DNA from 2 places in the Flavobacterium flavipigmentatum genome. Region 1 is predicted to be linked to the other one. Evidence: riboswitches for the same ligand, from Rfam matches in the RefSeq annotation. Region 1 holds a riboswitch; the other holds the start of a gene.
The links. Region 1 has a riboswitch for S-adenosylmethionine ahead of LNP22_RS07285 (alpha/beta fold hydrolase). Riboswitches for the same ligand answer to the same signal wherever they lie in the genome.

Region 1 (5,009 bases):
TGCACGTTGTGCTTTTTCGGGATTAATATCTCCTTCTAAATAAAAAACCACAAAGATTTCTTTAAAAGGTTTTGCCTCGCCTACTTGTACACGTTCGCCTTCTACCTCAGCACTAAAAGAGGTGATTTCCTGACGTTGTTTTTTTAAGATCGAAATCATATCAATCGCGCTACAACCTGCAACTCCCATCAAAACCAATTCCATCGGACTTGCACCCAAATCGCTTCCGCCAAATTCGGCTCTGCTATCAACATCTACAATATGACCACGCTCATTTTTTAATTTAAAATGAAAAGCGTCATTCACTCTGTTTAAGGTTACTTTCATGTTATTTTCTTTTTTATTTTTTGTTTGATTTGAAAATATAAACTTCAAAATCTGCAATCTAAATTTTTATTCTTTATCCGATAATCTCAAAATATCTCCAAAAACACCTCTGGCCGTTACGGCAGATCCTGCACCGGCTCCCTGAATTACGATTGGTCGATCTCCGTATGATTCGGTATAAATTTCGAAGAAAGAATCAGAACCTTTCAAACCTCCTAAAGCTGTATCTGATGGCACCGAAACCAATTTTACTTCGAGATTTCCTTTATCATTCTGCAAATCTCCCGACAATTCACCAATATATCGCAACACATGATTTGGTTTTTGCTCTTGCTTTATTTTTTCATAAATTGGATCAAATTCTTTCAATTTAGTTAAAAAATCAGTCACATTTCCTTCACGTAAATGTTCCGGAATAAGATTTTGAATATCAATTTCTTCAAACTCATTTTGAAGGTCTAATTCTCTTGCTAATATCAATAATTTTCTTCCAACATCATTTCCGCATAAATCCTCGCGCGGGTCTGGCTCGGTGTAACCATTGTCAATTGCTTCCTGCAAAATTTCGCTAAACGGCACTTCTTTTGCAGAGAAATTATTAAATAAATAACTCAATGTCCCCGAGAAAACACCTTTTATTTTTGTGATATTTTCGCCCGAAAGATGCAATAATTTTATCGTATCAATCAGTGGCAAACCTGCACCAACATTGGTTTCGTACAAATAATTCTTTTGATTTTCTGCCAATGATTTTCTTATCTGCTTATAAAAGCCATAACTTAACGTATTGGCTACTTTATTAGAAGAAATCAAATCAAAACTGCTCTCGATAAGCGGAATATAATTCTCAACAAAGGGAGCACTTGCCGTGTTGTCTATCGCAATTAGATTTTCTAAATGATGCTGATTGGCATATTCAATAATATCGTTTATGGTGTAAGCAGCGCCTTCTTTCTGAATGTCATTTTTCCAGTCTGAAGTTACGCCGTTTTTATTTAAAAGCAATTTTTTAGAATTGGCAATAGCAAAAACATTCAGCTTAATATCTTTTCGTTTTTCAATCGCCGAAGCTGATTCTAATATCTGATTGATTAAAGTTCCACCAACCAAACCGTGGCCAAAAATAGCAATATTGATTTTTTTAGAAACTCCAAAAATCTCTCCGTGAATGACGTTTAAAGCCTTATTCAGTTCTGATTTTTTAACTACCAAACTCACGTTTTTACCCGTAACGGTGTTGTTAAACAATATCGGAATAATTTTATTTTTGATTAAAGCCGTGTAAGGTTTGTGAAAAGTACTTAGATCCTGACCGATAATAGAAATCACCGAAACATTATCGGTTACCGTAATTTGATTGACATCTTTTGAATAAAAATCATTTTCGAACTCTTTTTCGAGTTCCACCATAGCCGTTGTTGCCTGGTCTGTGGCAACCACCAAGCCAATTCCTCTTTCTGAAGAACCTTGAGAAATGATACTCACACTAATATTATGATCGCCCATTACCTTAAAAATTCGGGCATCAACTCCCGCTTTTCCTAATAATCCTCGTCCTTCCAGGTTTACCAAAGAAACATTCTCTAGAACTGAAAGCGTTTTAATTCCTTCTTTTGAAGAATCTGAAGTGATTAAAGTACCTCGGTTTTCATGATTAAACGTATTTAAGATACGAAGCGGAATGTTTTTTTCTAATAAAGGAATGATCGTTTTGGCATGCAAAATCGTCGCTCCAAAATTGGCCAGCTCATTGGCTTCATTAAATGATAAAAATTCAATTTTTTTAGCATCGGCTACTAAATCTGGATTTGCGGTATAAATTCCGTCAACGTGCGTAAAATTCTGAAGCTCTTCGGCATTTAAGTAATTAGCAATTAGCGAAGCGGTATAATTACTGCCGTTTCTACCCAAAGTGGTGGTATCATTATTATTGTTTGAACCAATAAAACCGGTTACGACATTGACAGTTGAACCTTTGTGTTCTTTAAAATAATTGATAACATTCTTCTTCGAAAGCTGTTCTAAAGGTTGCGCATCACCAAATTTTGAATCTGTTTTTAGCAATTCTCTTGAATCTGCAAAATTGGCCTGAACTCCCTTTTCGATCAAAATAGCAGTCAATAATTTGGCAGAAAGTAATTCTCCTTTAGACAAAATCTGATCTTTAATTTTGTTACTGTAATCACCAATCAAACTTACGCCTTCAAAAAGTTTATCCAAAATAGTAAACTCCTCAGACAAATCAACGTGCTGAAAATCTGCGGTCTGATACTCTTTAAAGCTTTCTAATAAGGGTTTATAATCTCCGTTTTTAGCTGCAACCTTTAAAATATATTCTAGTTCATCTGTAGCGTTTCCTCGTGCCGAAACGACAACCGCAATTTGTTCGCCTTGGTTTACTTTATCCAAAATAATCGAAACGACTTTTTTTAATCCTTCTCCGTTTGATAACGATTTGCCTCCAAATTTTAATATTTTCATTTTATTCTTCTATTGTTTCTGCCTTAAAAACTGTGGCAAGTAAATGATCTAATTGTTTGTACTCTATTAAAAAAGCGTCATGCCCGTGCACAGAATCTATTTCGCTGTAAAAAACATTGTCTTTAAACTTCTTTAATTCATTATAAGTGTCCAGATTTTCTTTTGGTATAAAAAACAAATCCGAATTGATTGCGATGATATGAATAGAAGCTTCTGTTTTGCCGACTAAAGTTTCCAAGTCACCGCCATTTCTAGTAATATCAATAGTTTTTAGCAATTGGTTCATCAATTTATAAGACGATAATTGATATCTCTTTTGTAATTTTTCGCCATGATGTGCCAGCCAGCTTTCTATGTTAAATATCTTGAGATTGTCGTTTATCGTTCTCTTAAATTTTTCTTTGAATGATTCGGGGGAACGGTAACACAACATAGCGTGAATCCTCGCATCTTCGACAGGTTTTGATGAATTATTGAGAATTTGTTCTTGTAAATAACAGTTGGCTATCATCCAGTCTGTCGATTTCCAATCGGTTGCAATAGGTATCAAATGTTGGGTACAATTGGGTGCTAAGGCCAACATCTCCCATGCAATTCCTCCCCCAACAGAACCTCCAATGATGGCAAATGTCTTCTGGATATGCAGCGCTTTAATTCCCTCTAAGAAAATTCTAGCAATGTCTCTGGTGGTAAAATCTTGATACTTTTCGATGATAAAAGAATCATTACCGTTACCCGGAACGTTAAATGCTAGGATGGTGTATTTATTAATATCAATTGTTTTTCCTAGACCAATTAAATCACTCCACCAGCCATTTTCTCCCGTAACCTGAGCATTTCCAGTCAAAGCATGATTGACCAGAATAACGGGTGCAGTATGCAAAGTCAAGCCAAAAAGTGAATAACTTAAAGGTAACGAATGATATAAAACACCACTTTCTGTAGTGAAATTTTGTATGTTGATAAGGTTTTGTATATTTTCCAATTTCAAATCTGTTGTATTATTGATTTGTATGTGGAAATATTAGAAAGAAAGTCTAGAGTATATTACTAGAAAAATTCTTGTTGTTATCTTTCCACGTTTGGGCGTGGTAGAATGCAGCACCTTCTTCGCTTTAACGAAGGGTTGCTAAGGATTCATCGGGTCTAATCCCTCGTCCTTTCTTTATAACATTTCAATACGTTTCTGAACTTAAAGGCACAAATTAACTACTAATTTCTTAAACAAACAAATTTATCTCAAGAGATTCTCTTGTTTACTACTTATTATTTTACTGTAAAATTATGGCATACAAAAATTTACCGAACAAAATGCCCAGTAAATTCAGGTAGGTATAACCCTATTTTAAAATACTCTTTAATTTAAATAAAAAGTGTTTCATTTTCTTTCGAATACATCAAAAAAAGTAATGAATTTGGTGCTTTCTTTTGGTTCTGAGTATCCTCAGAAGCGGTTAATCCAAATCTTGGATGAACCAATTCATTTGTTAATGGCGTTAAACTATTTCTTTTTGCCCTTAATCTCCTGAGAGCAGAAAATGTTCTTGTTAAGTAGTTTATTGTTTTCATAATTATGCTAGTTTATGATGTTTATAAATGTGCTATTTTTATATTAAGTTCAGTATTACTGTATTTTTTTTGTTTTGACAAATTGATAAAATAAAAAAACCCTTTTGGATTGAGATACCAAAAGGGTTTAAGTTGTTACAACTTATATACTTTCGAATATCAATAGATAACTATACAAATAGGTGCGACATTGACCATCTTGTATATCTGGAAATTATTCATCTGCGATTTATATTTTATTTTAAAAAATTCTTGCATTGTTTTAAATTTAAAAAGCCCCCCATTTGTTTTTTGAGAGGCTTTGCTATAGTATATTGTTTTTTACAATTTTAACCACAAAACGTCCCAACGGTTTTATCCGAAATGGCATAACACATCTTATCGACAATTAAATTCATCTTAGTAGTTTTTGGGTTTAACAAATATGCGAATATTATTTTATTTATACAAATGAAAATCAATAAATTAATCAGAAAAAACGATAAAAACTTACAATTTTTCAATATTAAACATCTTACAAAAAAATTGTTCAAAAAAAACAGCGTAAAAACTTACAAGATTGCCTTTTACAAACAGAACAATGTTTATTTTAGGCTTTAATATACCGTATCTATTAAATAAATTCTTAAAAA
Region 2 (5,009 bases), 1.3 Mb from region 1:
TAAAAAAGCCAAAAACACATTCACTTTTGAATGGTTTTTGACTTTAAAAAAATATTGAAAATACGACAAACCACCCGCTATTACTATAGAAAGTAATAATAATAAAATCGTGTTTGTAGTCATATATATTTTGTAATTGGAAGATTTAACAATTCAAAGATCCCAAAAAAAACCTTTGAACCTTTGCAACTCAGAACCCCAAGAATTTTAGGTAAGCATTCCTCCGCAAACATTTAGAACCTGTCCTGTAATGTAAGCACTCATATCTGAGGCTAAGAATAAACATGCATTTGCTACATCTTCAGTAGTTCCGCCACGTTTCAAAGGAATTCCTTCTCTCCAGCCTTTTACTACATCTTCTCCTAGTTTAGCCGTCATTTCTGTTTCGATAAAACCTGGTGCGATCGCGTTGCAGCGAATGTTACGCGAACCCAATTCTAAAGCTACCGATTTGGTAAAACCAATGGCGCCCGCTTTTGAAGCTGCATAGTTCGTCTGACCCGCATTTCCAGATACTCCAACAACAGAACTAATATTAATGATAGAACCAGAACGTTGCTTTAAAAAAGTCTTCTGAATCGCTTTTGTCATATTAAAAACCGATTTTAAATTCACATCAATAACCTGATCAAAATCTGCTTCAGACATGCGCATCAACAAATTATCCTTTGTAATTCCGGCATTATTTATCAAGATATCTACAGTACCAAAATCAGCCAAAACGGCCTCTACAAAAGTCTGTGCTTCATTAAAATCGGCAGCATTCGACTGGTATCCTTTTGCTTTTACTCCCAAACCATTCAATTCTGCTTCTAGAGCCTGCGCAGATTCTACAGATGAGCTGTATGTAAATGCCACATTGGCACCATGTTTAGCAAAAACTTCAGCAATTCCTTTCCCAATTCCACGACTAGCGCCTGTAATAATGGCAACTTTTCCTTCTAGTAATTTCATATTCAAAATTAATTTTTATTTTTATTTAGTAGCTATTCCTGCTATCCGCTTCAATCTTTTATGTTTTTAAAGAAAAAACACAAAAGGATTTCCACTTCTATCAGGGCTATGAATGACTTGTCAAATATAGAACAATTCCCTTTTTAAAAAAATAGCAATTACAATAACCTTTAAACAATACTTTTTAAACCTTAAAGATTTTCTCTACCCATTTGTCCCAAAAAGTACTATAAATGGCAATCATAGTAAATATAAACAAAAATAAAATATACCACGCATTGCCCACCAAATCAATAAAACCTAATTTTCCACCAGCAAAATTAAGCAACAATAAAACTTGTGCTCCATAAGGTAAAATTCCTTGTACCAAACACGAAAAAATATCCATAATTGTTGCGGTTTTTTTTGCGTTTAACTCATATTCATCATTAATTTCTTTGGCAATTCCGCCTGTAATCACGATCGAAACTGTATTATTAGCGATCGCCAAATTGGTCAAACCTACCAAAGTTCCTATTCCAACCTGAGCGCTTCTTTTGTTTTTGATCCGTTTTTTTATCTGGTGCAAGATAAAATCAATTCCGCCCGCTTTATCCACCATAGCCGCCAATCCGCCAGAAAGCATTGAAAGAATAAAAATATCGGTCATACTAGTAAAACCTTCGTATACTTTTTGTGCAAAAACCAAAAGTGTAAACTGATGGTTAAAAAAACCAATTATTCCCGCCAGCAAAGTCCCAATAATCAAGGTTGAAAATACATTCACGCCAAACAAAGCCAAAACAATTACTAAAACATAAGGTACAATGGTAATCCAGTTAAAAGCATTTTTCGGAATTTCAACTGCTTGAATTTCAGAATTAAAACCTAAATAAAACAAAACTGCAATCGTAATTATCGAAGCTGGCAAAGCAATAAACAAATTGATTTTGAATTTATCTTTGAGTTCACAACCCAAAGATTGCGTTGCTGCAATCGTAGTATCCGAAATCATCGAGAGATTATCGCCCAACATAGCACCGCCTAACAAAGAACCACAAATAAGCGGTAACGAACTTCCGCTGGCATTAGCCAAACTAACAGCAATGGGTCCTAAAGCCACAATTGCTCCCACCGAAGTTCCTGTCGCGGTGGATAAAAAAGCTGAGATCAAAAAAATTCCTAAAGGAAAATAAGCCGCATCAATGGTATTGATTCCGAGATTCACGACCGCATCTACTCCTCCCATAGCTTTACTTACCACTGCAAAAGCTCCTGCAAGCAAATAAATAATACACATAGTCATGATTTTACTTTCGCCACAACCTGCAATCAGGGTATCTACTTTTTCGTCTGTAGAAGATTTAAAAAGTACAAAAGCAACAATAATCCCAATCAGAACGGCAACTGGGGATGGAAATGCATAAAAGTCATTGAGGGCAATTCCGACTCCTAAAAAGGTAAAAATAAAAACAAATAAAGGAATTAAAGCTACTGCATTTCCTTTTTTCTTACTGAGTTTTGTCATAAAGTAAATTATAAAATGAAACATTTACAACGACAAGCAAATCCAGAATAATAATGTGAAAAACAACATTTTTTCCAAAGGATTTGGCTTATCGTTTTAGCACCTTGCTTGTTGTTGCAGGTTGCTATCTCTTTGCGAGATTCGTGATAACGGGTGCAAAAATAGTAATTATTTTATCATATAAAACATAATTATACCATTTCTATAGAATTTATTCAAAATTAACATTTTATAAATCAAAAAAGCAGCTCATGTGAGCTGCCTTTTCTTTCCAAAAACGTATTTAAAAAAAGTTTTACATATACTGTATCGTTACAAAATAAATAACTAGCATTGCGACTCCAATAAATAGTAATCTATAAAGTGACGATTGAAACTCTTTTGTTCCATTAAGCTTATCTTCTTTTCTTAGTTTTATCATGCTTAAAATTACTATTGGAGTTATCAGAATCAAACCGAGATACAAAAAGGATGTACTGTATTTACGATATATCAAACCCAAAACTTGACATGAAATAAGTACGAGAGTAATGCTAATTGATGGTATGTATTTTTTCATCATGTTTGTAAAATTTAATAATTATGCTACTTGTATAATACTTATTTTCTTATTTCATTTTGTTACGCAACCTAATGCCCTATTGATATTCTACTATGTATTTAAAAAAGCAGCTCAAATTGAGCTGCTTTTTCTTTCCAAAAACGTATTCTAAAAAAATCTTTATAATTGATACGTTGTTATTCTAAAATTAGAGGATGCGCTTGTAATCGTCCAAATTGTATTAGAAAAAGTTATTCTAAAAGTTTCTTTCTTTATATACAATCCAGAAGCATTCATAAATTCGTCATCAAGACCTTTTAGGAAGGCTGGCGCAGGTATTAGTGCTACACCATTATCCCATGAATCGTGATTTAGAATAATCGTTTTATTAACTGCATCTTCAGTTGTAGTGAAATTATGGTAAACACTTGGTCTTCCTCCATTGAAACGATATTCTATATAATTTCCGAACGCAGAATTAAAATAGATTTGCACTCTGGCAATTTTTTGATTGGCTGGCAATGTTGCGTTAGCCTGATCTAACAAGTTTTTACAATATTGAGAAGTTGTTGGTGCTGTATACAAATTTGCAGCAATATAACTCAATACCATTTGTGGTTTTCCATCTAAAAATGTTTTGTAATCATCTGTTAAAACTAGAGGTGAATTACTATATTTTATAGTAGCTGTTACTCCCCCAGTTCCAGTGGCAGTAAGACTTCCATCTGCATCATTATAAACAAAAGTTGTTAATTTTTGACCTGCAACAACTATAGCCGGACTCACCACAATACCTGTTGGGGTGTATCCAACTCCAAAACTCAAAACTTCAGAAGAACCTGCAGCAATAGAATTTGATACTGCAAATCGGGTTGCTCTAGAAAATGCAAAATCATATTTTTTTACTGCCGTACCATCATTGGTTTCCAATAATCTAAAAAGCGGGCGAGTACTGGCTCCTACTACATTTTGTTCTGTCACTAAGTTTTTAGGTAAATCAACCCAATCCTGAGCAGTTGCTTTTACAAAACGAACTTCTTTAACCAATCTATTACTTTTGAAAAGGATATCTCCATTTTCTTGACCATAATACAAAAACTGAAAATCACCCAGATATCCTCTTCCTCTTAAAGCTGTAGTTGGAAAACTATTAGAATCTGATAAAAGATGTATTCTATTATAGGTGGTAAATAGCAAACTAACCGTACTTCCTAAAACAACATCATAATCACTCTCGTATGTTGCCGTATCGTTGTTAAAATCAGAAGCCATTTGTACTTTTCCGTTGGCAGAAAACTTAAACAGGTGTGTAAACCCTCCTAGCTGAGTATCATCTGTAAAATAAACTGCTTTCCATCCAAACTCAGAAGATAGCAATGCGGTATTTAATTCACTTTTTTGCTCATTTAGGCGTTCTGCGGGTGTCTTATCAAATTTTTGTTCCGCCGATGTATCGCTTGTACAAGCACTAAATAAATGTAGCGCCAGAAAAACAATCATGGCGTACTTTAATATATTTTTAGGTTTCATAATAGTATTATTTTAAATTAAAATGACGGCTTAATTATTAACAACATTGGTCGTGTTTTTCTCTGCTGCATCTCTTAGTGCATAGAAATCAATATTAAAAGCATCTTTATAATACTGTACTACCATAGCTTCTTTTTGCTGTAATTTGGCTCTACCGTTTGCATCGGTAATACTTGCAAGAATAGCCGCATACTCTGCTTTTGAACTTGTTAGTATTGTAGAAGCAGTTTCTGCAAAATCTTCAATAATATTATTTCTGGCATAATTGGTTATAAAACCTAAATTTCTAGATGTTTGAAGCACTTCTAAATGCCAGGTCCCTGTATAATCTCCAGGTGTTATTTTTTGCCATGCCTGCTCATCAAAAGGTTTGTTTTGATTTAAAATGTGCACATATTCGTGTTGAATGGTATGCACAAATTCAGTTACGTTCTCACGATCTTTTTTGTTCAGATAATCCACTTCAAATAGTGTGAT

Region 2: it holds a riboswitch for S-adenosylmethionine, as region 1 does, so the genes downstream of both, LNP22_RS12680 (Na+/H+ antiporter NhaC family protein) here and LNP22_RS07285 (alpha/beta fold hydrolase) in region 1, are expected to answer to the same signal.

What each region holds. Positions count from the first base shown of each region.
Region 1 is NZ_CP087133.1:1,590,701-1,595,709, reverse strand. It holds gene LNP22_RS07295 (OsmC family protein) at 1-327, opposite strand, end outside; gene thrA (bifunctional aspartate kinase/homoserine dehydrogenase I) at 394-2,808, opposite strand; gene LNP22_RS07285 (alpha/beta fold hydrolase) at 2,810-3,793, opposite strand; SAM riboswitch class I at 3,874-3,982, opposite strand; gene LNP22_RS07280 (hypothetical protein) at 4,171-4,377, opposite strand.
Region 2 is NZ_CP087133.1:2,913,550-2,918,558, reverse strand. It holds gene LNP22_RS12690 (hypothetical protein) at 1-123, opposite strand, end outside; gene fabG (3-oxoacyl-[acyl-carrier-protein] reductase) at 208-954, opposite strand; gene LNP22_RS12680 (Na+/H+ antiporter NhaC family protein) at 1,139-2,461, opposite strand; SAM-I-IV-variant riboswitch at 2,520-2,616, opposite strand; gene LNP22_RS12675 (DUF4302 domain-containing protein) at 3,183-4,532, opposite strand; gene LNP22_RS12670 (zinc-binding metallopeptidase) at 4,563-5,009, opposite strand, start outside.